DNA from 3 places in the Caldibacillus sp. 210928-DFI.2.18 genome. Region 1 is predicted to be linked to each of the others. Evidence: riboswitches for the same ligand, from Rfam matches in the RefSeq annotation. Region 1 holds a riboswitch; each other region holds the start of a gene.
The links. Region 1 has a riboswitch for S-adenosylmethionine ahead of metK (methionine adenosyltransferase). Riboswitches for the same ligand answer to the same signal wherever they lie in the genome.
Positions count from the first base shown of each region.

Region 2: another riboswitch for S-adenosylmethionine. It lies ahead of LIZ98_RS05815 (methionine biosynthesis PLP-dependent protein); the one in region 1 lies ahead of metK (methionine adenosyltransferase).
Region 3: another riboswitch for S-adenosylmethionine. It lies ahead of LIZ98_RS10750 (bifunctional homocysteine S-methyltransferase/methylenetetrahydrofolate reductase); the one in region 1 lies ahead of metK (methionine adenosyltransferase).

Region 1 is NZ_JAJCHL010000014.1:28,091-35,811, forward strand. Features, by position in the region: gene pckA (phosphoenolpyruvate carboxykinase (ATP)) at 1-936, opposite strand, end outside; SAM riboswitch class I at 1,178-1,282, shown strand; gene metK (methionine adenosyltransferase) at 1,614-2,810, shown strand; gene LIZ98_RS05120 (Rrf2 family transcriptional regulator) at 3,013-3,459, opposite strand; gene hmpA (NO-inducible flavohemoprotein) at 3,897-5,099, shown strand; gene LIZ98_RS05130 (gamma carbonic anhydrase) at 5,144-5,668, opposite strand; gene LIZ98_RS05135 (tetraprenyl-beta-curcumene synthase family protein) at 5,871-6,941, shown strand; gene LIZ98_RS05140 (LLM class flavin-dependent oxidoreductase) at 7,128-7,721, shown strand, end outside.
Region 2 is NZ_JAJCHL010000017.1:35,163-42,883, reverse strand. Features, by position in the region: gene LIZ98_RS05830 (ABC transporter ATP-binding protein) at 1-525, shown strand, start outside; gene LIZ98_RS05825 (energy-coupling factor transporter transmembrane component T family protein) at 515-1,345, shown strand; gene metC (cystathionine beta-lyase) at 1,531-2,739, opposite strand; gene LIZ98_RS05815 (methionine biosynthesis PLP-dependent protein) at 2,736-3,857, opposite strand; SAM riboswitch class I at 3,941-4,046, opposite strand; gene LIZ98_RS05810 (Cof-type HAD-IIB family hydrolase) at 4,440-5,285, opposite strand; gene LIZ98_RS05805 (Gfo/Idh/MocA family protein) at 5,628-6,614, shown strand; gene LIZ98_RS05800 (methyl-accepting chemotaxis protein) at 7,324-7,721, opposite strand, start outside.
Region 3 is NZ_JAJCHL010000046.1:15,246-22,966, forward strand. Features, by position in the region: gene LIZ98_RS10730 (acyl-[acyl-carrier-protein] thioesterase) at 1-690, opposite strand, end outside; gene LIZ98_RS10735 (ArsR/SmtB family transcription factor) at 882-1,208, shown strand; gene LIZ98_RS10740 (cation diffusion facilitator family transporter) at 1,367-2,311, shown strand; gene LIZ98_RS17985 (hypothetical protein) at 2,408-2,536, opposite strand; gene LIZ98_RS10745 (FMN-dependent NADH-azoreductase) at 2,595-3,215, opposite strand; SAM riboswitch class I at 3,520-3,632, shown strand; gene LIZ98_RS10750 (bifunctional homocysteine S-methyltransferase/methylenetetrahydrofolate reductase) at 3,692-5,551, shown strand; gene metH (methionine synthase) at 5,544-7,721, shown strand, end outside.

The sequences.
Region 1 (7,721 bases):
TAAACTACCATTATCAAAATCCGGTATTCTTGTATTCTCGTTTACTACAACATTTTCTAAAACGGCCCCGAATTTAATCGCATCATAGATTTGCGGTTCTTTTTCCCGGGATAGATGAATGCACTTCGCATAGCATCCGCCTTCAATATTAAACACGCCGTGATTCGACCAGCCATGTTCATCATCCCCGATTAAACGCCGGTTTTTATCTGTTGATAGCGTTGTTTTACCGGTACCGGATAAGCCAAAGAACAGTGCAACATCCCCGTCATCCCCGACATTGGCAGAGCAATGCATAGAGAAAATATCTTGCTCGGGAAGCAAATAGTTCATAATTGTAAAAATTGATTTTTTCATTTCACCGGCATATTCTGTTCCACCAATCAGAACAACCTTCTCTTCAAAAGAAATAATAATAAATGTTTCCGATCTAACGCCATCAATGACCGGATCAGCTTTGAAATCCGGTGCAAAAATAACTGTAAATTGACTTTGGTGATTTTTCAATTCTTCTTCGGTTGGGCGGATAAACAACTGATGGGCAAATAAATTATGCCATGCATATTCGGTTATCACCTGGATTGGCAGTTGATATAATTTGTCTGCGCCGGCAAATCCTTTAAACACGTACAGTTCTTTCTTGTGTTTTAAATAATGCAAAACTTTATGATACAATCTGTTAAATACTTCTTTTGAGATTGGTTGGTTGACACTGCCCCAATCGATTTTATTCAGCACAGAGTTTTCTTGAACAATATATTTATCTTTCGGTGATCTCCCCGTATACTTCCCGGTTGTTACACTGATTGCACCTTTGTCAGTTAGTAAGCCTTCTTTATTGTTAATAATTTTTTCCATTAACTGTGGAACGGATAATTGTACTAAAATATTATTTCCATTTACTAATTCATACAGACTGTTTACCGTACTTACCATTTTCATTAGTAAACCTTCCCCTTTGTTATTTTCTCATATCCTTCGAAAATAGTATAACATATATATTTTATTAGTCTATACTATTCAAAGAAAAAAATTGCTCCATTTTTTATTCATTTTTAAGCTCATTTTTCTAATTTAGATAACGGAATTGAATTGGTTTTCTAAAAAACTTTTTTAATCTCTGTTTAAAACAATTGACATATTTCTCATATCATGTATGATTTATCTATAACGGATACTCTTATCCCGAGATGGTGGAGGGACAGGCCCGAGGAAACCCGGCAACCTACTTCTTGCAAGTAAGGTGCTAACCGATGCAAGGTGATTCCTTGAACGATAAGAGTGAAAGGAAGACGTGCGCAACCTTTCCTCATGGGAAGGTGTTTTTTTTTGCTAATAGGAAAGTAGAAATTTTTCAATTTCTACTTTCCTAGCGCATAAGTACAACTACGGCTCTGCTTTCGCCTAAAGGCTCGGCAGTCGCCGAGTTTTCTTTAGATTTTTGTATAATTATATCTCCAATTTGAATGGGGAATGCTTATTAATATAATAAAGCAGATGTTTTAAAAACGTTCCGATGTTGATCCTGGGCATTGGCTTGTATCCGTTTCAAATAAAAAGCTGGCTTTTGCTTATATAAAATGAATGCCAGCGCGATTTTAAGGAGGAAAATTATGGGGACACGACATCTATTTACTTCAGAGTCGGTAACGGAAGGACATCCGGATAAAATTTGCGATCAAATATCAGATGCGATTCTGGATGCGATTTTAAGCGAAGATCCGAATGCCCGTGTTGCTGCGGAAACATCCATTACAACCGGGTTAGTGCTTGTATTTGGAGAAATTTCTACAACTTCTTATGTTGATATTCCAAAAATAGTACGGGATACGGTTCGGGAAATTGGTTATACGCGGGCAAAATATGGGTTTGATGCAGAGACCTGTGGCGTATTGACAGCCATCGATGAACAATCACCGGATATTGCGATGGGCGTTAACCAAGCTTTGGAAGCGCGCGAAGGCTTGATGACTGATGATGAAATCGAAGCAATCGGTGCCGGTGACCAAGGGTTGATGTTTGGTTTTGCCTGCAATGAAACGAGTGAGTTGATGCCGCTTCCGATATCATTAGCGCATCGGCTGGCACGGAGGCTTGCTGAAGTTAGAAAAGAAGAAATTATTCCATATTTGCGTCCGGACGGGAAAACTCAAGTAACTGTAGAATATGATGAAAATGGCAAACCGGTTCGAATCGATACAATTGTTATTTCAACACAACACCACCCGGAAGTAAATTTGGATCAGATAAAAAAGGATATTCATGAATTCGTTATTAAAAAGGTTGTTCCAAACGAGTTTATTGATGATAAAACGAAATTTTTTATTAATCCGACTGGCCGTTTTGTTGTCGGTGGACCACAAGGTGATGCCGGGTTAACGGGGAGAAAAATCATTGTCGATACATATGGGGGTTATGCTCATCATGGTGGCGGTGCGTTCTCCGGAAAAGACCCGACGAAAGTGGATCGTTCCGCTTCTTATGCAGCTCGTTATGTGGCGAAAAATATTGTTGCAGCCGGACTTGCCGATAAATGTGAAGTACAGCTTGCTTATGCGATTGGGGTTGCCCAACCGGTTTCAATTTCTATTGATACATTCGGGACGGGGCAAGTTGATGAAGCAGTTTTAGTTGATTTGGTCCGTAAACATTTTGACTTAAGACCGGCCGGAATTATCAAAATGCTTGATTTACGCAGACCGATTTATAAACAAACAGCGGCATACGGACATTTTGGTCGGACGGATATAAACTTGCCGTGGGAAAGAACGGATAAAGCTGAGTTATTGAAAAAAGCAGCAATGAGATAACTATTGTGGCGAACTTCTAATAGCGAATCATTTAAAATATTGATTTATCAAGTTTTTTAAACAAGAAAGGGGCATCCAAAAGTCGAAAAAATGACTTTCTGGACAGCCCCTTTCTTGAGTTATAAAGTCCATGGGAGAAGTTAAATCCTAATAAAGAGATTTTAGAAATTGATTTTAGATTTGTATAACTATGGTTTGCTACTCATTGTATTTCTTTAAATAGTAATTCCCGATAGGCCTCGGGCGACTTTACAATATCGGCCAGTGTATACTTATCCAAAACATGAAGATACGCCTGTAAAGCTTCTCTTAATATATGAGAAAGTCCGCAAACCGGAGTAATGACACAAGCATTCGGGGTGTCGGGATTAAAACAATCAACTAAATAAAAACCATCTTCTGTTTGCCGGACAAGTTTACCGATATTGATGTCGCCGGGTAGAAGGGCCAAACGAAAACCCCCGTTTCTTCCCCGTACGGTTTCAATAATTCCAAGCTTTCCTAAGTGATGAACCACTTTCATTAAATGATTTTTTGAAATACCATAGGCATCTGAAATTTCCTGAATATTGCAAAGTCTATCTGTTTCAAGTGAAGCTAAATAGATCAATGTTCGTAAAGAATAATCTGTATAAGAAGTCAGTTTCATTATCATCACCAATCATAGATTTTGCATGGATAGATTATTATCACTACGGCTATCTCAATTATACTACATTTATTATTTTAACGGGCAGGAAGATCCCCATCTCAATATTTTCGAGTTTATAAAGAAGGTAGGGGATGAACTGTTCGCATACGTCCGTTTGGTTCAATACTGATCATGAGTGGGGAATGGAGAAAATCCAACTGATAACAGCAAGGTTAGGCCATAAAAAATTATAGTCAACGAGCAAAATAGGTAGGAGAGGGGATACCCACATATATCCGATTTGTTCAACTGACAATCAATTCTTCCACTGATTAAAGTACCAGTTTATTAATTGTGAACGTTTTTTAAAAGATGTATTTTAAATATTGTTTTAAAGAGAGAATTATTTTAGATTAAAGATGTATTTAATTTACATGTTAAAGGAGATGGAAACAGTGTTATCTGAAAAAACAGTCAAAATTGTAAAATCAACCGTACCTGTATTAGAGGAATATGGCACAACGATTACAAGCACATTTTACAAAAGAATGTTTCAAAATCATCCTGAACTGTTAAATTATTTTAACCATGTGAACCAACGAAGAGGAACTCAACCGACTGCTTTAGCCAACACAGTCATTGCTGCAGGAAAACATATTGATGAATTAGAGATAATTTTACCGGCAGTAAAACAAATTGCCCATAAACATCGGGCTTTAAGCATTAGACCGGAACATTATCCGATTGTTGGTGAAAACTTATTGGCCGCAATTAAAGAGGTATTGGGTGAAGCAGCAACAGATGAAATTTTGCAAGCGTGGGCAGAAGCGTATGAGGAAATTGCCAATGTATTTATTCAAGTTGAAGGGGAAATGTATCGGGAAGCCAGCTTACAAAAAGGCGGTTGGACTGACTTTAAAGCATTTACAGTTATTGATAAAATTAAAGAAAGTGAAGTAATTACATCTTTTTATTTAAAACCAACGGATGGCGCATCTATTCCAACTTACTTACCCGGGCAATACATAACAGTTCGCCTAAGCATACCCGATGAAAAATTCAAACATAATCGCCATTATAGTTTATCATGTGCACCCGGGAATGATTATTTCCGCATTTCTGTAAAACGGGAAAATGAATGTGAACCGTTGGGTGTGGTATCGAATTATTTACATGATCATGTACATGTCGGGGATCAACTAGAAATCAGTGCACCGGCTGGAGATTTTGTATTAAATACGGAAGAAACTGAACCTGTCGCATTCATTAGCGGTGGAGTCGGAATTACGCCGTTATTAAGTATGTTTGAGACATTGGTTAAGGATAATAGCGAACGTGAAATCACATTTATCCAAGCTGCCAAAAACGAAAATGTGCAAGCGTTCGGTGATTATGTTAAGGAGCTTGCGAAAAAACTAAACAAGGCAAAAGTTTATACAGTTTTAGAACAAAAAAATCTTGAGGAGACCGACTGTGATCATATCGGCTATATCGATCTTTCATTTTTACAAAAGGTTGTATCTAAAAATACTATTTGTTATCTATGTGGACCGGTACCCTTTATGAAAGCTGTTGTTCAAATATTAAATCAGATGGGTTTGCCTGAACACCATATTCGCTATGAGTTCTTTGGTCCAAAGGTGGATTTTATTCAATAGTTTGCAGTACGTGAAAAGACCGGGAAATAAGGTATCCGGTCTTTTTAGTAATTGTCTCTTAAATTTTTATAATATTGCCCTTTCTCCCGGTATTCTTTGTAAATCCGATTCATTTCTTCATAATCTTCGTCAGTTAAATCCCGGATTACTTTTGCCGGTCTGCCGAAAGCCATTGTATGTGGCGGAATTTTTTTGCCGGGTGGGACAAGACTTCCGGCACCTAAAAAAGCATGTTCGCCAATTTCCGCGCCATCAAGAACAATGGAGCCCATACCGACAAGCGCATTTTTACGAATGATGCAACTATGCAAGGTAACTTGATGGCCAATTGTCACATTATCTTCCAAAATCAACGGATTACCGGGACTTTGGTGAAGCATGCATAAGTCTTGAATATTTGTGTTATTCCCGATTTTTGTCGGCGCCACATCACCACGAATTACCGTTTGAAACCACACGCTGGAATATTCCCCAATTTCCACATCTCCGGTTACCGTAACAAAATCAGCCAAATAAGCCGTTTCAGCAATCTTTGGGTATTTCCCTTTATAGGGATATATTTTATACATCCAACTCCACCCTTCATGAAAATCTACCTAGTCTATTTTACATGATAATAATTAATTATTCACGCTTAACATAGGAGTAAAGTTAGAATAAAGAAAACTACGCCGGAAAAAACAGGTCATTACAAATTCAAGTTGTTTTTCGATATAATATACTTTATATAAAAAAACTATATTGTAATAAGTGATAAGTGAGGCGAATCAAGTGGCAGTTCCATCTGGCCCAATAACGTTAATGATTCATTCATATAAGAAAATTTTTCCAGCTGTTCATAAGGAACTAGACTATTGGAAAAAGCGGGCGAATGAAATACCGAATGAAGAATTGCGAAAACAGGCGCTTTTAAGTATTAAGAATAAACGATTCCATTGTGAAGGTGGATCAATATTGGCTCTTTTGGCAGAGAAAAACTATCCGAAAGTTATATCCTTCATTATTGCTTATCAAACAATCAGTGATTATTTGGATAATTTATGTGATCGTTCCAATTCACAAGACCCGACAGATTTTCGAGCACTTCATGAATCCATGATAACCGCATTGACTGTCGGAAAAGGGGGAACGAACTATTACAGGTACCGGGATGATCAAGAGGATGGCAACTATTTGCAGGAATTGGTAACAACTTGCCAAAATGTATTGAAAAAAATAAAGCATTACCCAATGATTAAAGAATATTTAATTGAGCTATGCCAGTATTACTGTGATTTACAGGTACATAAACATGTGAAAGTAGAGGAGCGGATTCCCCGGTTACAAAAATGGTTTAACGAGTCAAAAACGAATCTCCCGGAAATGGAATGGTTTGAATTTTCCGCTTGTTCCGGTTCAACATTAGGGATTTTTTGTTTAGTTGCCTATGCGACGCGGGATGATTTTACCGAAAAAGATGGATTAGCCATTCGCAACGGTTATTTTCCATATATTCAGGGGCTCCACATCCTCCTCGATTATTTCATTGACCAGGAAGAAGATCGGGAAGGCGGTGATTTGAACTTTTGTTTTTATTATAAAAATCATGAACAGCTGTATCGTAGGTTTCGATTATTTTTACAAGAGGCAGATACACATACGAAGGAATTACCGGATCGGAAATTTCATCAGTTAATTAATCGCGGCTTACTTGGTTTATATTTATCCGACGGGAAAGTTGATGAACAACAATCGTTAAAGGAACTGTCACAAAAATTATTAAAATTAGGTGGTACGAAAAGCTACTTCTTTTATATAAATGCAAAAGCCTATCGAAAATATCAAGCAAGGAAAACTCAGTAATAGGTAGGAGGAGAGCCGGAATCAGCGAAAAATCATTTTCGCTTGCGAGGTAATGCTATCGAAGTCTCTGGTCACCGAAAAAATATAAAATTTTTTCGGCTTGCGAACTAATACTTAAAACTTGAAATTTTCCACTATATGCGAATTCATATCATTTGAACAAAAACGCTTAAGGAGGATGGAAAAATGTCTTTAAAACTAAGTATTTTAGATCAATCACCGGTATCAGAAGGGCAAAGTGCCGAGGAAGCTTTGAAAAATACGGTAGAATTAGCTCAATCTGCCGAAAAATGGGGATACACCCGATTTTGGGTATCAGAACATCATGATACGTATAGTTTAGCAGGTTCTTCCCCGGAAGTGTTGTTAGCATATTTGGCTGCGAAAACTGAGCATATACGAGTCGGCTCGGGTGGCGTAATGTTGCCGCATTATAGTTCGTATAAGGTTGCCGAAAATTTTCGTGTACTGGCTGGATTGGCACCGGGACGAATTGATTTAGGTGTCGGACGTGCTCCCGGTGGAATGCCGCGTGCAACAATTGCTTTGAATAAAAGTCGTACTCGGAATGTCGATGATTATCCCGAAAAAGTAGAAGAATTGCTGCAATATTTATATGATGATCTTCCGGAGACGAACCCTTTATATGGCTTGAAGGCATCTCCAATGGTTAAGACTGTACCGGAGCTTTGGATGTTAGGTTCCAGTCCGGCAAGTGCCGTGTTGGCGGCAAAAATGGGGTTGCCCTACAATTTTGCCCTTTTTATTAATGGCGAGGGC
Region 2 (7,721 bases), on a different contig from region 1:
GAGGTGGCACTGGGGCTTGTTGCCAGAGGTGTACTGGAAGCTGAGATACGTGAGCGGGTGGAGGAAACGCTGAAAATATGCGGACTGTACCCGTTTCGTAATTGGCCGATTTCTGCTCTCAGTTTTGGCCAAAAAAAGCGAGTAACCATCGCATCGATTTTGGTGTTGCAGCCGGAGTTGATTATTTTGGATGAACCGACAGCGGGCCAAGATTTCCGCCATTATACCGATATTATGGAGTTTTTAATGGAACTCAATCGAAACGGACTCACGATTTTATTGATAACCCATGACATGCATTTAATGCTGGAATATACGGATCGGGCCATCGTTTTGTGTGACGGAAGAAAAATCGCCGATGATCAAAGTGTCCGGATTTTATCTGATCCGCAATTAATTGAACAGGCAAACTTGAAAGAAACATCACTTTTTGAATTGGCGACAAAAACCGGTTTTACAGATCCGATAAAATTTGTGGAACGATTTATTGCTTATGATCGGGAGGGACGAAACCATGGCAAATGAAATGCTTAGCTATATTGACCGAACTTCCCCGATTCATCGCTTGACAGGTGCGACGAAATTAGTTTGTTTTATCCTATGGTCAACGGCGGCCATGTTGACCTATGACACCCGGATTCTTTTGTTTTTATTTATTGCGAGTTTAGTTATTTTTTACGTTTCTAAAATTCGGTTGCGAGATATTTTATTTGTGTTAATTTTTATTCTCGTATTCTTACTGATTAATAATATCGCTATTTATCTTTTTTCACCGCAAGAAGGGGTTAAAATTTACGGGACAAGTCATGTGTTGGTTGAATTTGCCGGTAGATACAATATGACGTTGGAGCAACTGTTTTACCAACTGAATATTACATTAAAATATTTGACTGTTATACCGGCGGCGCTATTGTTTATTGTAACAACACACCCAAGTGAATTTGCCGCTTCTTTAAATCGGATTGGTGTAAGCTACCGGATTGCTTACGCTGTATCCCTTGCTTTACGCTATATTCCCGATGTTCAGCGGGATTTCCGTAATATCGCCAAAGCACAACAAGCCCGCGGACTTGATATGTCAAAAAATGAGAAATTCCTTAAGCGGGTAAAGAACGCATCAGCCGTCTTGGCACCATTAATTTTGTCAAGTCTTGAAAAAATTGAAATAATCAGTAATGCAATGGAACTGCGTGGATTCGGGAAAAAGAAAAAAAGAACGTGGTACAATGCCCGCCCTTTTCAGAAACGGGATTACACAGCAATTATTTTGTTCGTTTTGCTGCTAATTGCAACCTTACTGATTACCTACCATGACGGCAGCCGGTTTTACAATCCGTTTAGTTAAAGTAATTGTATTTTTGGGATGAAAATCTATGACAAGCTTTCGAATCTAGTTTGGATTGATAAGGCAATCTATAAAATTACAACCCCGGGGTGTTAACTCGCTACCCCGGCCCCGGGTTGCAATTTTTTCTTACAATGCCAAAGATTAAAAATGCCCCAAACAGCAATCAACCCGAGATAAAAACTTTATATAAATCTCCCAACCGTTCGAGCCGCTACAGTTCCCGCTCCAACCGCTCGCTCTGCTATTTCGAGTGCCTGTGCAAGATCAGCAACCAAATCCTCACAATCTTCCAATCCTACCGAAAGTCGTAACAAACCGTCAGTAATCCCGCGTTTTTCCCGTTCTTCTTGGTCCATCGCCGCATGGGACATCGTCGCCGGGTAAGAAAGAATCGATTCGACCGCTCCTAAGCTAACAGCAAATACCGGGATTTCAAGGTTCTCCACAAAAGCCTTGGCAATGTCTTTGTTAGGCAATCTGAATGACAATACAGCTCCGGCACTATCCGCCTGCCCCAAATGAATTTCATGTCCCGCATGTGTGGCAAGTCCCGGGTAAAACACTTCTTCCACGAGCGGATGATTTTGCAAAAACTCAGCAATTACCTGTGCTGATTCTGAAGACTGTTTCATCCGCACGCTCAAAGTTTTCATGCCCCTGAGCAAAGCCCAACAATCCGGAATCCCTAAAACGGCACCAAATGAATTTTGAATAAAATACAATTGATCAGCCAATGCTTTATCTTTTACCACCGCCAAGCCTGCAACAACATCACTATGCCCGGCTAAAAATTTTGTGGCACTGTGTAAGACAATGTCCGCACCTAATTCAAGCGGCCTTTGATGAAGGGGTGTCATGAATGTATTGTCGATATATACAAGACAATTGTGGGCTTTTGCTAATTTGACAACACCTCTAATATCTGTAATATGGAGTAACGGATTGGACGGGGTTTCCACATAGACAACTTTCGTATTGGGCCGAAAAGCGCCGGCCACTGCATCTAAATCCGTCATATCAACAAAAGTATGTTGAATTTGAAATTTCGTTAGTACTTTTGTGACCATGCGAAACGTTCCGCCATACACATCTTCGGAAATGATGACATGATCCCCGGATGATAGCAGCATGAAGGCAGAGGAAATAGCGGCCATTCCGGATGCAAAGGCAAAACCTTGAACACCGCCTTCCAGTTCGGCAATGGTATCTTCCAACACTTTTCGGGTTGGATTTCCTGAACGGGTATAGTCAAAAGGACCAAACGAATCGAATTGTTCTTGATGAAAAGTGGAAGAATAGTAGACAGGTGGATTTACTGCTCCTGTTTTGCCATCAATATAACGATCTTGGGAAATTAGTTTTGTTTCAAATCCATAATTTTTTTTGTTCATCGTTCACTTGCCCCCTTACGTAATGCCACCAATGCATTTTCCAAATCCGCCTTCAAATCTTCAATATGTTCAATACCGACCGAAAACCGTAATAAGCGATTATCGACACCGTTTTTTATCCGGGTTTGTAGCGGAATATCGGCATGGGTTTGGGTAGCCGGATAGGTAATAAAACTTTCAACCCCACCGAGACTTTCGGCAAAGGTAATCAATTTCAAACTTCTTAAAAAGGGGTCAACCCATTCTTCTTTTGCCAATCGAAACGACACCATGCCACCTCTATTTGGGTAGAGAACATCGGTCACTTCAGGTCTGTTATTTAAAAATTCGACTACCTGTTTTGCATTGTTTTGATGTGCTTCCATACGTAAAGCTAAGGTTTTTAAGCCGCGAATTAACAGCCAACTGTCAAGAGGGGATAAAACCGCGCCGGCCGCATTATGATTTGTCGCAAGCTGTTCACAAATTTCCTGTCCCTTTGCAACAACAAATCCGGCCAGGACATCATTATGACCGCCAATATATTTTGTCGCACTATGAATGACAATGTCGGCCCCATCCACAATCGGTTTTTGCAAATAGGGGGTTAGAAAGGTGTTATCCACAATGAAAAGCAAGTGATGTTTTTTGGCAATGTGGGCAACTTTTTCAATATCTGTTTCAATCATTAACGGATTTGTTGGTGTTTCTATGTAAATCGCTTTTGTTTTTTCTGTGATTGCATCTTCCAACCCGTTGTAATCATTCACTTTCACATAGCTGGTTTTGATTCCATACGATTTTTCGTATTGATTGAACAATCGGTAAGTTCCGCCGTATAGGTCATTAAAGCTAAGAAGTTCATCATCTTTTTGAAAAAGGGAGAGGACGAGCTGAATAGCCGCCATCCCCGAACTACAGGCAAAAGCCTGATCTCCTTCTTCTAATTTTGCAAAACTCTCCTCTAATAAGGCACGTGTTGGATTTTTTGTCCGTGTATAATCATACCCTGTGGATAAACCAATTCCTTCATGACGATAGGCTGTGGATAAATAGATGGGTGGATTAACAGCCCCGGTTGTATGTTCACTTCGATTTCCGATTTGTACTAATTTTGTTTGAATATGTTGATTTGCCAAGCTTGATTCCTCCTCGTATCCCTACATTTTTGGAAAATAAAAAGGACTTCTATAAGAAGAAGCCCCGATGATTGTAAAGTTTCTTCTTATCTTTCAGGTATTTCACCTGCTGGAATTAGCACCGTGGTCAAAAAATGACTGGTTGCTGAGGCGTCATCGGGCCAGTCCCTCAACCTCTCTTGATAAGATTGCAATATTCAGTTCCATAAATGATTTTATTTATTCTAATTTACAATAACTTTTTAAAATAATCAAGGGAAAAATCATAGCATGCACATAATTTATATGGGAATAGTTCATTAATAATATACGTATCTATAGGAAACCAACGTGGCGGCCCTTATGGACAGAATGGTGCTCCTTTGTTAAAAAACTGTCTAATAGACTGCCCCTTATGGACAGTTTCATACTCGTTTTTTGGAAAAAAGTCCAATAGAACGGCTATCATGGACAGTTTGAAGCGCATATTCCACAAAAGTGTCTAATAAAGTAAGTTTTATGGACAGAATGGTGCTCCTTTTTTAAAAAATATCCAATAAACCGACCCTCATGGACAGTTTGGCGCATCTCTAAATTTACCGTTTATGAAAGTACAAACTTTTCTAAAGCATAGGCCACGCCATCATCATCATTCGTTTTTGTTTCAAAATTCGCATGACTTTTTACAAAATCAGTGGCATTCCCCATAGCAATGCTTGTTCCGGCAGCTTTGAACATCGATAAGTCATTCAGATTATCCCCGATTGCGACAGTATCTGCTTGTGGAATTTGAAAGTAATTTGCGAGGAAAAGAAGGGCATTTCCTTTACTTACCTGTTTATTTCCTACCTCAACGGTTAAATGGCTGCCGTTTGTGATTGAAATATCATCACGTTCAGAAAGCCGCTGTTGCAAATGATTTAGTTTTTTCTCATCCAAACTGACAGTATACATTTTATACGGATCTAACATTGAAAAATTTAGCTCACTAAAATCTGAGACAGTTAATAAATGATTTTGGTCATTTTGAACTTGAACCATTTGTTCAACCATTGGTCCGAAAACAGGGTCATCTTTTAACCGATTCAGTTCCGCATACAAATATTCTTTTCGTGTTTTATCAATGAAAATACCTTTATTTGTATAAATTTCATAATATAATTGAAAATCATTAAATATGTCCATAATTTTTTTCAATATATGTACAGGGATTGTTAGTGTTTGTAAGATTTTGTTATGAAAAACAACAGCTCCGTTTCCGGCAATAATAGGTGCTTCGAGGTTTATCTTTTTTATAATTTCTTGAATATCGTGTAAGGCGCGGCCTGAACAAAAGGTAACGATATGACCCTGTCTTTGAGCTTTTAAAATAGCATGACAATTGTTTTCGCTGATTGTATGATTGTTAGAAAAAAGGGTACCATCCATATCGATTGCAATAAGTTTCATCGTGTTCCTCCTTGCATCCTTTTTCGAATTAATAAAACAGCTGCCACCTTTATTTTACCATACTATTTGTCGTTTTTTCCGTTTCTATCTTCAGTCCACGACACAACATAATAAGTTATCCACATTTTTTAAAAAAATAAGCAAATTTGGTTGTTTTTGACCTTTAATGTGGATAAATTCAAATGGAAAATTCTACTAATTGTGGATAAGTCGTATTTCCACAATACTACCAGAGATTAATAAATTTACTCCTCATAGCTGTTCTATCTTTCACTCTTTCCACTTCTAGCCTTAAATATGTTATTATGAAATTAATCACAATGATATAATGGAGGTATTTTTATGATTCGTTTTGGAATTATCGGAACCAATTGGATTACCGAAAAATTTATTGATGCAGCTTCTAATATAGAGGATTTTTCGCTTGTAGCTGTATATTCACGTACCGAAGAGAGGGCAAAAGCGTTTGCAGCAAAATTTGACGTAACCAATATTTTTACCGATTTAGAAACAATGGCAAAGAGTGATGTCCTTGATGCAGTTTATATTGCCAGTCCAAACTCACTTCACGCAGAACAATCGATTCTATTTTTGCAACATGGAAAACATGTCATTTGTGAAAAGCCACTCGCTTCCAATGTAAAAGAAGCAGAAGCAATCGTTCAGACGGCAAAAGCCCATGGTGTGGTTTTCATGGAGGCGTTAAAAACAACTTTTGTCCCAAGTTTTGTAAGTATCAAAGAAAATTTACATAAAATCGGTACGGTACGCCGTTACTTTGCAAATTTTTGCCAGTATTCATCACGTTATGATAAATATAAAGAGGGAATTGTGCTAAATGCTTTTAATCCGGCTTTTTCCAATGGCTCATTAATGGACATTGGCGTGTATTGCATTTATCCGATGGTAGCGTTGTTTGGCGAACCAACGGATCTGCGTGCTAATGCATATATGCTCGAATCCGGTGTCGATGGGGAGGGAACGGTCATTTTCTCCTATCCGGAAATGGAAGGGGTTGTCTCTTTCTCAAAAATTTCCAACTCATTCATTCCATCTGAGATTCAAGGGGAAAAAGGAACCATTGTTATTGATAAAATTTCAACGCCATCAAAAGTTGAGATTCATTATAACGATGGAACCGTTGAAGATATTAGCCGCCCACAAGTCGAAAATACCATGTATTATGAAGCAAAGGAATTTATTGAGCTCATTAAAGAAAACAAGACGGAATCGCAAATCAATACATATGCCAATTCTTTGACTACAAGCAAATTGATGGAACGGGCAAGGAAGCAAATCGGCTTAGTCTTTCCGGCTGACCGGAATTAAGAGGAATTTTCTCGGATTAGCCTAGAATTCCGTTTGTTAAATGAAAACATCATATGCAGGGAATCATTGAATGGATCCCCTGCTTTGAAATATATTTGTATATGGGACATTTTCCTTGATAAGTATTTGTGGAATCCTCTTGAAATGGTCTTGGACACCCCATTCTAAGATATTTCACACTTTTTATCATGGCTTCAAGCATTGAGAAATTTAGGATTCAAGGACGGGCTAAATGTCATAAACTAATCTTTCTAGTATATGGTTTTTTTGTGTTCTGTCGTTGAAATATAGTTCTGTCTCATTTCATAAATGACATTATCTTGGATCTTTTTTAAGTTGTCTAACGTTGAATGGTGATCGCTTAGCCATACTTTATGATTTGATACTAATTTTTCACTAAAATTGCGAGCCCATCGTGCATTTGCTTTTGTCAAAAATAGTCCCTTTAATGAGGGACTATTGTGTATATCTAAAGGTCAACGAATGGAATGAAAAGCCCAAATTAAGGTCATGGTTATCGGTTTTCGCCCATTTTCCACCCAACTATTTGTTAAGTTTTTAACGTGTCAATCAGGGATGTGAATGAAATTGTGTTCTATCTGATTTCTGTTGCGGTGTTCTATTTTTCTCTCATCTTGTTGAAAATGTTTAATCAACGAAAAGGATTCACAATTTTCCCCAAAAATTACAAGAACTGCAATCAATAGAACTATATTTGGTATTTCACCAAGTTTTGTTCCATTTCTTTTGAACGACGGCTTAGCTCTTCTGCAGTTTCTTTTAACTCTGTAAAAATTTGCAACTGGGATTCTGCAGTGGCGGCAAGTTCTTCACTGGCCGCTGCCGTTTGCTCTGATACTTGGGATGTATGGATAATAGCCGCTACCGTTTGATCTTTTGCCATGCCCATTTGTTCGATTGCATCTTTCATATCATTCATTTTTCGAATGATTGAATCAATACTGTCTGCAATATTGTTAAAAGAGGCATCTGTTTGGTTAACAGCGGTAAATTGCTCTTCAGAAATATTTTTCATATCATGGACTGCTTGAATCGCTTCTTGAGAATCTCTTTTGATACTGACCATCATACTAATAATTTGTTCGG
Region 3 (7,721 bases), on a different contig from region 1:
GATATAAATTTTGTTTTCACGGGATTCTGATACATCACGAAACAATGTGATGGTATCGCCCGGTAAGGCTTCATTAATAAAATTTACTTCAATCGCCTTTACTTCAAATTGCCGGTGATTTTCAATCGGAAAACAATCCATTGCATAGTCAACATATCTGGAATTGTTTAAATGTCCGTTAAAATCTACATCACTATACCCGATTACTTTTTGATATACTTTTTCAAGATGTCCATAGCCATTCAATTTCCCCAGTTTTTTCTCAAGAGCTCTTTCTTTAATGACACTTGGATAATGAATGCCAATTGCATCATTGCGTTTCAGTCTCCGTTGATGGATATCCATTAATACCCAGACCGAAACCGCCCGGATGATGACTTCTCCATTGGCGTCACGGACAAGATAATCTCTTTCAAATTCGATTCGTTTAGGTTCTAACGGCCAAGTCTCAATTGTTATTTTCTCGTCCCATTCCGGCATTCGGGTAATTTCAACACGAATTCGAATTAAGACCCAACTTACCCCAAATTGGCTTTCCAGTTGTTCAATTCCATAACCTAATTCGACTGAGGCCAGACTTGCGACATCTTGAAAATAGCTAAAAAGGGTGCTTAATTTCACTTTTTTTGTAAAATCAACATCGCGTAAATCAACATGAATTTTTGACTGGAAACGAATATTTTGTTCCATAATGAATCCTCTTTTCTATATGTCCATTATTGGAGTTTGTAATGAAGTATAAGTTTATCGTAACAAATGAATAAAAAATTTGCTATCCCTGACCAAATTTGCTTACTGAAAAAGTTCATCTGGATTTAACTGGATTAATATATAAATATATGTTAATATATGAATATAAGAATATGGAAGGTGATCATTTTATGGGGGAAGATGAAAGACTCGAGAAACCGAATGAGAAAGGTTTAGACGAGGAAACATTATTTGTCGTTTCACAGACCTTTAAAGCATTGAGCGATCCGACCCGAATTCGGATTCTAAATCTGCTTTTCGAAAAGGAATATGCGGTAAATGAAATTGCTAAAATCTTAGGATTACGACAATCGACCGTATCCCATCAATTACGTTTTTTAAAAAATTTACGACTTGTGAAGTACCGTCGAGAGAAAACGACCTTATATTATTCCTATGACGATAACCATGTCATGGATTTATTAAAACAAGCAATTGAACATGCACGCCATGAATAAAATGTCTTATGTTTACACAGATTCGTCAGTGACCATTTTTTCTTTTTAAGATAGGATAATATGGCCGGAGGAAAAATTTTTTCGCTGGAACATTCCTATATGAACATGGATAAATATATTGGAAGTAAAAAATATGCTTCATACGTAGGGGGATTAAAATGTCAAACCATCATGGCCATAGCCATTCCCATACAGGGAATAAAAAAGCCTTATTGATAAGTTTTTTGATCATAACAGGATATATGATTGTTGAAGCAATTGGCGGGTTATTAACGAACAGCTTAGCACTTCTTTCCGATGCCGGTCATATGTTAAGCGATTCAATTTCATTGGGGATTGGATTATTAGCATTTACTTTTGGGGAAAAAGTTGCAAATTATAGTAAAACATACGGATATAAACGATTGGAAATATTGGCGGCCTTTTTTAATGGTCTAACGCTTATTGTGATTGCCGTGTTTATCATTTATGAGGCAATTGGCAGATTTTCCAACCCGCCGGAAATTGCGTCAACAGGTATGTTTGTAATCGGGATTATTGGTTTATTCGTCAATATTCTTGTTGCTTGGATTATGATGCGCCAAGGTGATACGCATGAAAATTTAAATTTGCATGCAGCATTTTTGCATGTAATAAGCGATATGTTAGGTTCGATAGGAGCAATTGTTGCAGCCATTCTCATTATGCTATTTGGTTGGGGTTGGGCCGATCCGGTTGCCAGTCTTATTGTTGCCGTCTTAGTTTTGAACAGTGGTCGGCGGGTTACCATGGATTCTCTTCATATCTTAATGGAGGGGACACCGCAAAATATTGATATTGATGACATTGTAAACACAATGATAAACATACCCGGAGTAATCAGTGTTCATGATTTGCATGTATGGAGCATTACGAGCGGGAGCAATGCCCTATCCTGCCATGCTGTTGTTGACGGAGATTTATCGATCACTGATTGTCAAAAGATTTTACGGAACATTGAACATGAATTGGCTCATAAAGGGATTCAACATGTCACCATTCAAATGGAGAACAGTGAAAATCCCCATGAAAATTCAGTTATGTGTAGGACCCAATATGAAGTTCACCTTCACCATCAACATTAAAAAAGCAATTGGAAAACAATAAAACGCCATCGTAGGCGTTTTATTTGTGGCATCAGTGGGATAAAAAACCCCACCGATGGAAGTTTCACTTTACTGTTATTTCTTCTTAGTTGTTTTTAACAATTTTTCCTCTTTACTGTTACCGCCGTAATCGGGCAATTGTCCGGCATGGGTTTCGTGATATTTTGATCCGGAGTCATTATGATTGTGATCGTCCTTTACCAAAAGACTCACCTCCATCTATCTTTGTTGTTCATCCTAAATAGAGAATAAACAGTCATTCCTAAAAAGCTTTCGCCAATTGTTGGGCTTTTTCGACTGCTTTTTCTACAATTTCATCGGCTTTTTCCGGGTTATGGTCCATCCCTTCAACAAATAGTTGATGAAAGTCGGTCACACCTAAAAAGGTAAAAATCGTTTTCACATATTGGCTGGCCGGGTCTGAACCATTATATACTCCTCCGTTTGCTTGAATATGTAGGACTTTTTTTCCTTTCACAATACCGACCGATCCGGTTTCCGTATACTTAAATGTTTTCCCGGCCACGGTAATACAGTCAATCCAAGCTTTTAATCGTGTCGGTATACTTAAGTTCCACAACGGGTTCGCAATAATAATTTTATCTTGTTGCAGAAATTCTTCCGTATATGAATTGAACATATTTACCCTCTGCTGTTGGGAATCAGATAACGAATCAAAAGGTTTTCCTTGATTCAAATCATTCCATGCATTAAGCAGGTCTCGGTCAATCTCAGGGACGTTTACGTGATATAAATTCATATCTTCAATCTTATGGTCCGGGTGTATCTCTTTATAAGCGTTAAGGAAGGCATCGGTTACTTTCATAGACCGAGAAACTTCTTGATTTAGCGGGTGTGCCCTGACAATTAAAACATTTACCATTATTTTTTCTCCTCTCGAAACCAATCTATCTTTTTCACTTGATATTAGTAGTATAAGCGCAATGTTCATTTTTATCAAAAGTTTTTGCAACGAAATAATGGGTGAAAATTAGGAATATTATTAGGAAAAATTTGGTTTGAACTATTTGCCCGGTTTCTAACCGACTTTGACTGAACAAGATTGGAATAGACGAATGGCCAAAAAAAGACAAAAATATTTTATGAAGTTTTCATTTTTTTATTGATTATTTTATCAAAATTCGTTAAAGTAAGAGTAATTTATATTAGAAAAAGTAAATGGATGATTCTTATCAAGAGAAGTGGAGGGACTGGCCCGATGAAGCTTCAGCAACCGGATACCTATGGGTACCACGGTGCTAAATCCAACGTGCTTTCTTTTCGGCACGAAAGATAAGAAGAAGATTAGATAAAAAAGTCTTCTTCTTTGGAAGGCTTTTTTCTATTGGGGGGAACACAATGGGATTAATACAAGATCTTGAAAAGCAAATTTTGATAGCGGACGGCGCTATGGGAACACTGTTGTATTCATACGGGATTGATCGTTGTTTTGAAGAACTAAATGTATCAAATCCGCAAGAAATTGAACGGATTCATCGGGAGTATATTGAAGCGGGAGCCAAGATCATTCAAACCAATACATATGGAGCAAATCGGATCAAACTTGCCCGTTACGGATTGGAAAACGAAGTACAAGAAATTAACGCAAAAGCAGTTGAAATCGCAAAAAAAACGGTAAAGACAAGCGGTAAGCCGGTTTATGTTCTCGGTACAATCGGCGGGATCCGGACTTTCCAAAAAGCAATTTTTTCAACAAATGATATTTTACAAAGCTTCGAGGAACAATTGGACATATTACTGAAAGAACAAGTTGACGGAATTTTATTAGAAACCTATTATGATTTAGATGAATTAAAAGCGGTTCTCGAAGTAGCAAGAAAGAAAACAGATTTACCGATAATGGCAAATGTTTCTTTACATGAAAAGGGTGTATTGCAAAGCGGGACTCCTTTGGCGGAAGGTTTCAACCAACTTATTGATCTTGGCGCAAATATCGTTGGACTGAATTGTCGGCTCGGACCATACCATATGATTCAATCATTTGAGGAGATCCCTATACCAAATGGTGCATTTTTATCTGTTTATCCAAATGGAAGTTTGCCAAGAATGGAAGATGGACAATTAGTATATGAGTCGGATGAACAATACTTTTATGAAGCAGCGATTCAATTCGTAAAAGAAGGGGTCCGTTTATTGGGAGGATGTTGCGGCACAAGACCCGAACATATTAGGGCAATGGCTGAGGCGGTGAAAAATCTTTCTCCGGTCACTGAGAAAAAAGTTATTAAAGAAAAACCAACCATTCAATTAACACAAATTCAACAAGTTCATGAACCGTCTCTGGTTGATATCGTAAAAAGTAGAAGATCCGTTATTGTTGAATTTGATCCGCCTAAAACATTGCCGATGAGTCAATTTTTATCAGGGGTTAGCGCGTTAAAAAACGCAAAGATTGACGCAATTACACTTGCGGATAATTCTTTGGCATCACCGCGGATTAGTAATGTTGCTTGTGCTCAAATTGTGAAGAATCGTTATCATCTCCGCCCGATTGTTCATTTAACTTGCCGGGACCGGAATTTAATCGGTATTCAATCACATTTAATGGGATTACATGCGTTAGGTATCCATGACATTTTAGCATTAACCGGTGATCCGACAAAAATTGGTGATTTTCCCGGAGCTTCATCGGTTTTTGATTTGACTTCATTTGACTTAATTCGGTTAATTAAGCAATTTAATGAAGGTTTATCCTATTCCGGAACATCTTTAGGAGAAAAAACAAATTTCACAGTAGCGGCTGCTTTTAACCCTCATGTAAAAATTATTGAAAAATCAGTTGCTAGATTAGAAAAGAAAATTCACTCCGGTGCCGATTATTTTATTACACAACCGGTTTATTCCGAAGAGTTGATTATGAATATCTATGACGCAACGAAACATTTAGATGTTCCGATTTATATCGGGATTATGCCGTTAACGAGCACTCGCAATGCGGAATTCATTCATAATGAAGTACCCGGAATTAAACTGCCTGATTCCGTTCGTGAACAAATGAAAAAGGTAGGAAATGATAAAGAACAAGGGAAGCGGGAAGGGATTGCGATTGCGAAACATTTGATTGATGTCGCCTTTGATCTCTTTCACGGCATTTATCTGATTACCCCGTTTTTAAATTATCAAATGTCTGTTGAACTCATCAATTACATTCATGAAAAAGAACAGATGAAAGTAGAAAGGGAGATTACCAGTGTATAAGTTGAACAGACAGTTGGAAAAAAAGATTCTCATCCTGGATGGAGCAATGGGAACAATGATTCAGCAAAAAGAACTTTCCATAGAGGACTTCGGGGGAGAGGAATACGATGGCTGTAATGAGTACTTGAATATAACGGCTCCGCTCGTGATAAAAAGTATTCATGAAGCTTATTTAGAAGCGGGTGCGGATATAATCGAAACAAATACATTCGGCGGAACCCCGCTTGTTCTTGATGAGTACGGGCTTGGTCATTTAAGTTTTGAAATTAATAAAATAGGTGCGGAATTGGCTGTACAGGCGGTAAAAAAATATTCTACAGAACAATGGCCCCGTTTTGTAGCGGGTTCAATGGGTCCGACAACAAAAACGTTATCCGTGACCGGTGGTGCCACCTTTTATCAATTAGTGGAAAATTACCAAGTTCAAGCAGAAGGTTTATTGGCCGGTGGTGTTGACTTTTTACTGCTGGAAACGAGTCAAGATATGTTAAATGTGAAAGCAGCCTTCTTGGGCATACAGGAAGCGGCAAAAAAAATGGGCATTCAAGTTCCGCTTATGCTGTCCGGAACGATCGAACCAATGGGGACAACATTAGCCGGGCAGGATATTGAAGCTTTTTATATATCAAGTGAACATATCAAACCATTTGCTGTGGGACTCAACTGTGCAACCGGACCCGAATTTATGACGGATCATATCCGGACTTTAGCTGATATGGCCGAAATTGCCGTGAGCTGTTATCCGAATGCCGGACTTCCGGATGAAGAAGGACATTACCATGAAACGCCGCTGTCACTCGCGCAAAAAATAAAAGATTTTGCTGAAAAAGGATGGTTAAATATTGCCGGCGGTTGTTGCGGAACGACACCGGACCACATTCGTGAATTGGCTAAAGTACTTTCAAAGATTCAACCGAGACCGTTAGGCGAAAAACGGCATGAACATCGTGTTTCCGGTATCGAACCGTTAAGATATGATGAAACGATGCGACCGCTATTTGTTGGTGAGCGGACGAATGTGATCGGATCAAGGAAATTTAAACGTTTGATTTCAGAGGGAAAATATGAAGAAGCGGCTGAAATCGCCCGCAATCAAGTGAAAAACGGAGCCCATGTCATTGATGTTTGTCTTGCTGATCCGGACCGGGATGAGCTTCATGATATGGAAATGTTTATCAAAGAAGTTGTCAAGAAAGTTAAGGTTCCTTTAGTTATTGATTCAACCGATTGGCAGGTAACAAAACGGGCACTGGAATATATCCAAGGGAAGTCGATTATTAACTCGATAAATTTAGAAGATGGCATGAAAAGATTTCATGAAATAATTCCGCTCATGAAACAATTTGGTGCGGCCGTTGTTGTTGGTACCATTGATGAGAGTGGAATGGCTTTAACGAGGGAGCAAAAATTAACTGTCGCAAAACGTTCATATGATATTTTGGTAAATGAATACGGCATTTCACCTACTGATATTATTTTCGACCCGCTCGTTTTTCCGGTTGGTACCGGTGATGAACAATATATCGGTTCTGCCAAAGAAACAGTAGAAGGAATCCGGTTGATAAAAGAAACATTCCCCGATTGTTTAACCATACTTGGTATCAGTAATGTTTCATTTGGACTCCCGGCGGCCGGTAGAGAAGTACTGAATGCAGTTTTTTTATATCACTGTACACAAGCAGGGTTAGATTATGCAATTGTGAATACAGAAAAATTAGAACGGTATGCCTCGATTCCCGAAGAAGAACGGATTTTGGCAGAAAAATTATTATTTGAAACAAATGATATAACCCTTGCTGAATTTACCAATTTTTATCGTGATAAAAAGAAAGAAGAAAAACAACCGGATGTTCATTTATCTTTGGAAGAACGGCTGGCGCAATATGTTGTCGAAGGGACAAAACATGGATTAATCGATGATTTAAAATTAGCGTTAGAAAAATATAAAAATCCACTGGATATCATCAATGGACCTTTGATGCAAGGAATGGATACTGTTGGCAAGTTATTCAACGACAATCAGCTGATCGTTGCGGAAGTACTCCAAAGTGCGGAAGTAATGAAAGCTTCTGTTGCTTTTCTTGAACCTTACATGGAAAAGCAGGAGACAAACGGGAAGGGGAAAGTGTTGCTGGCAACGGTCAAAGGGGATGTTCATGATATTGGAAAA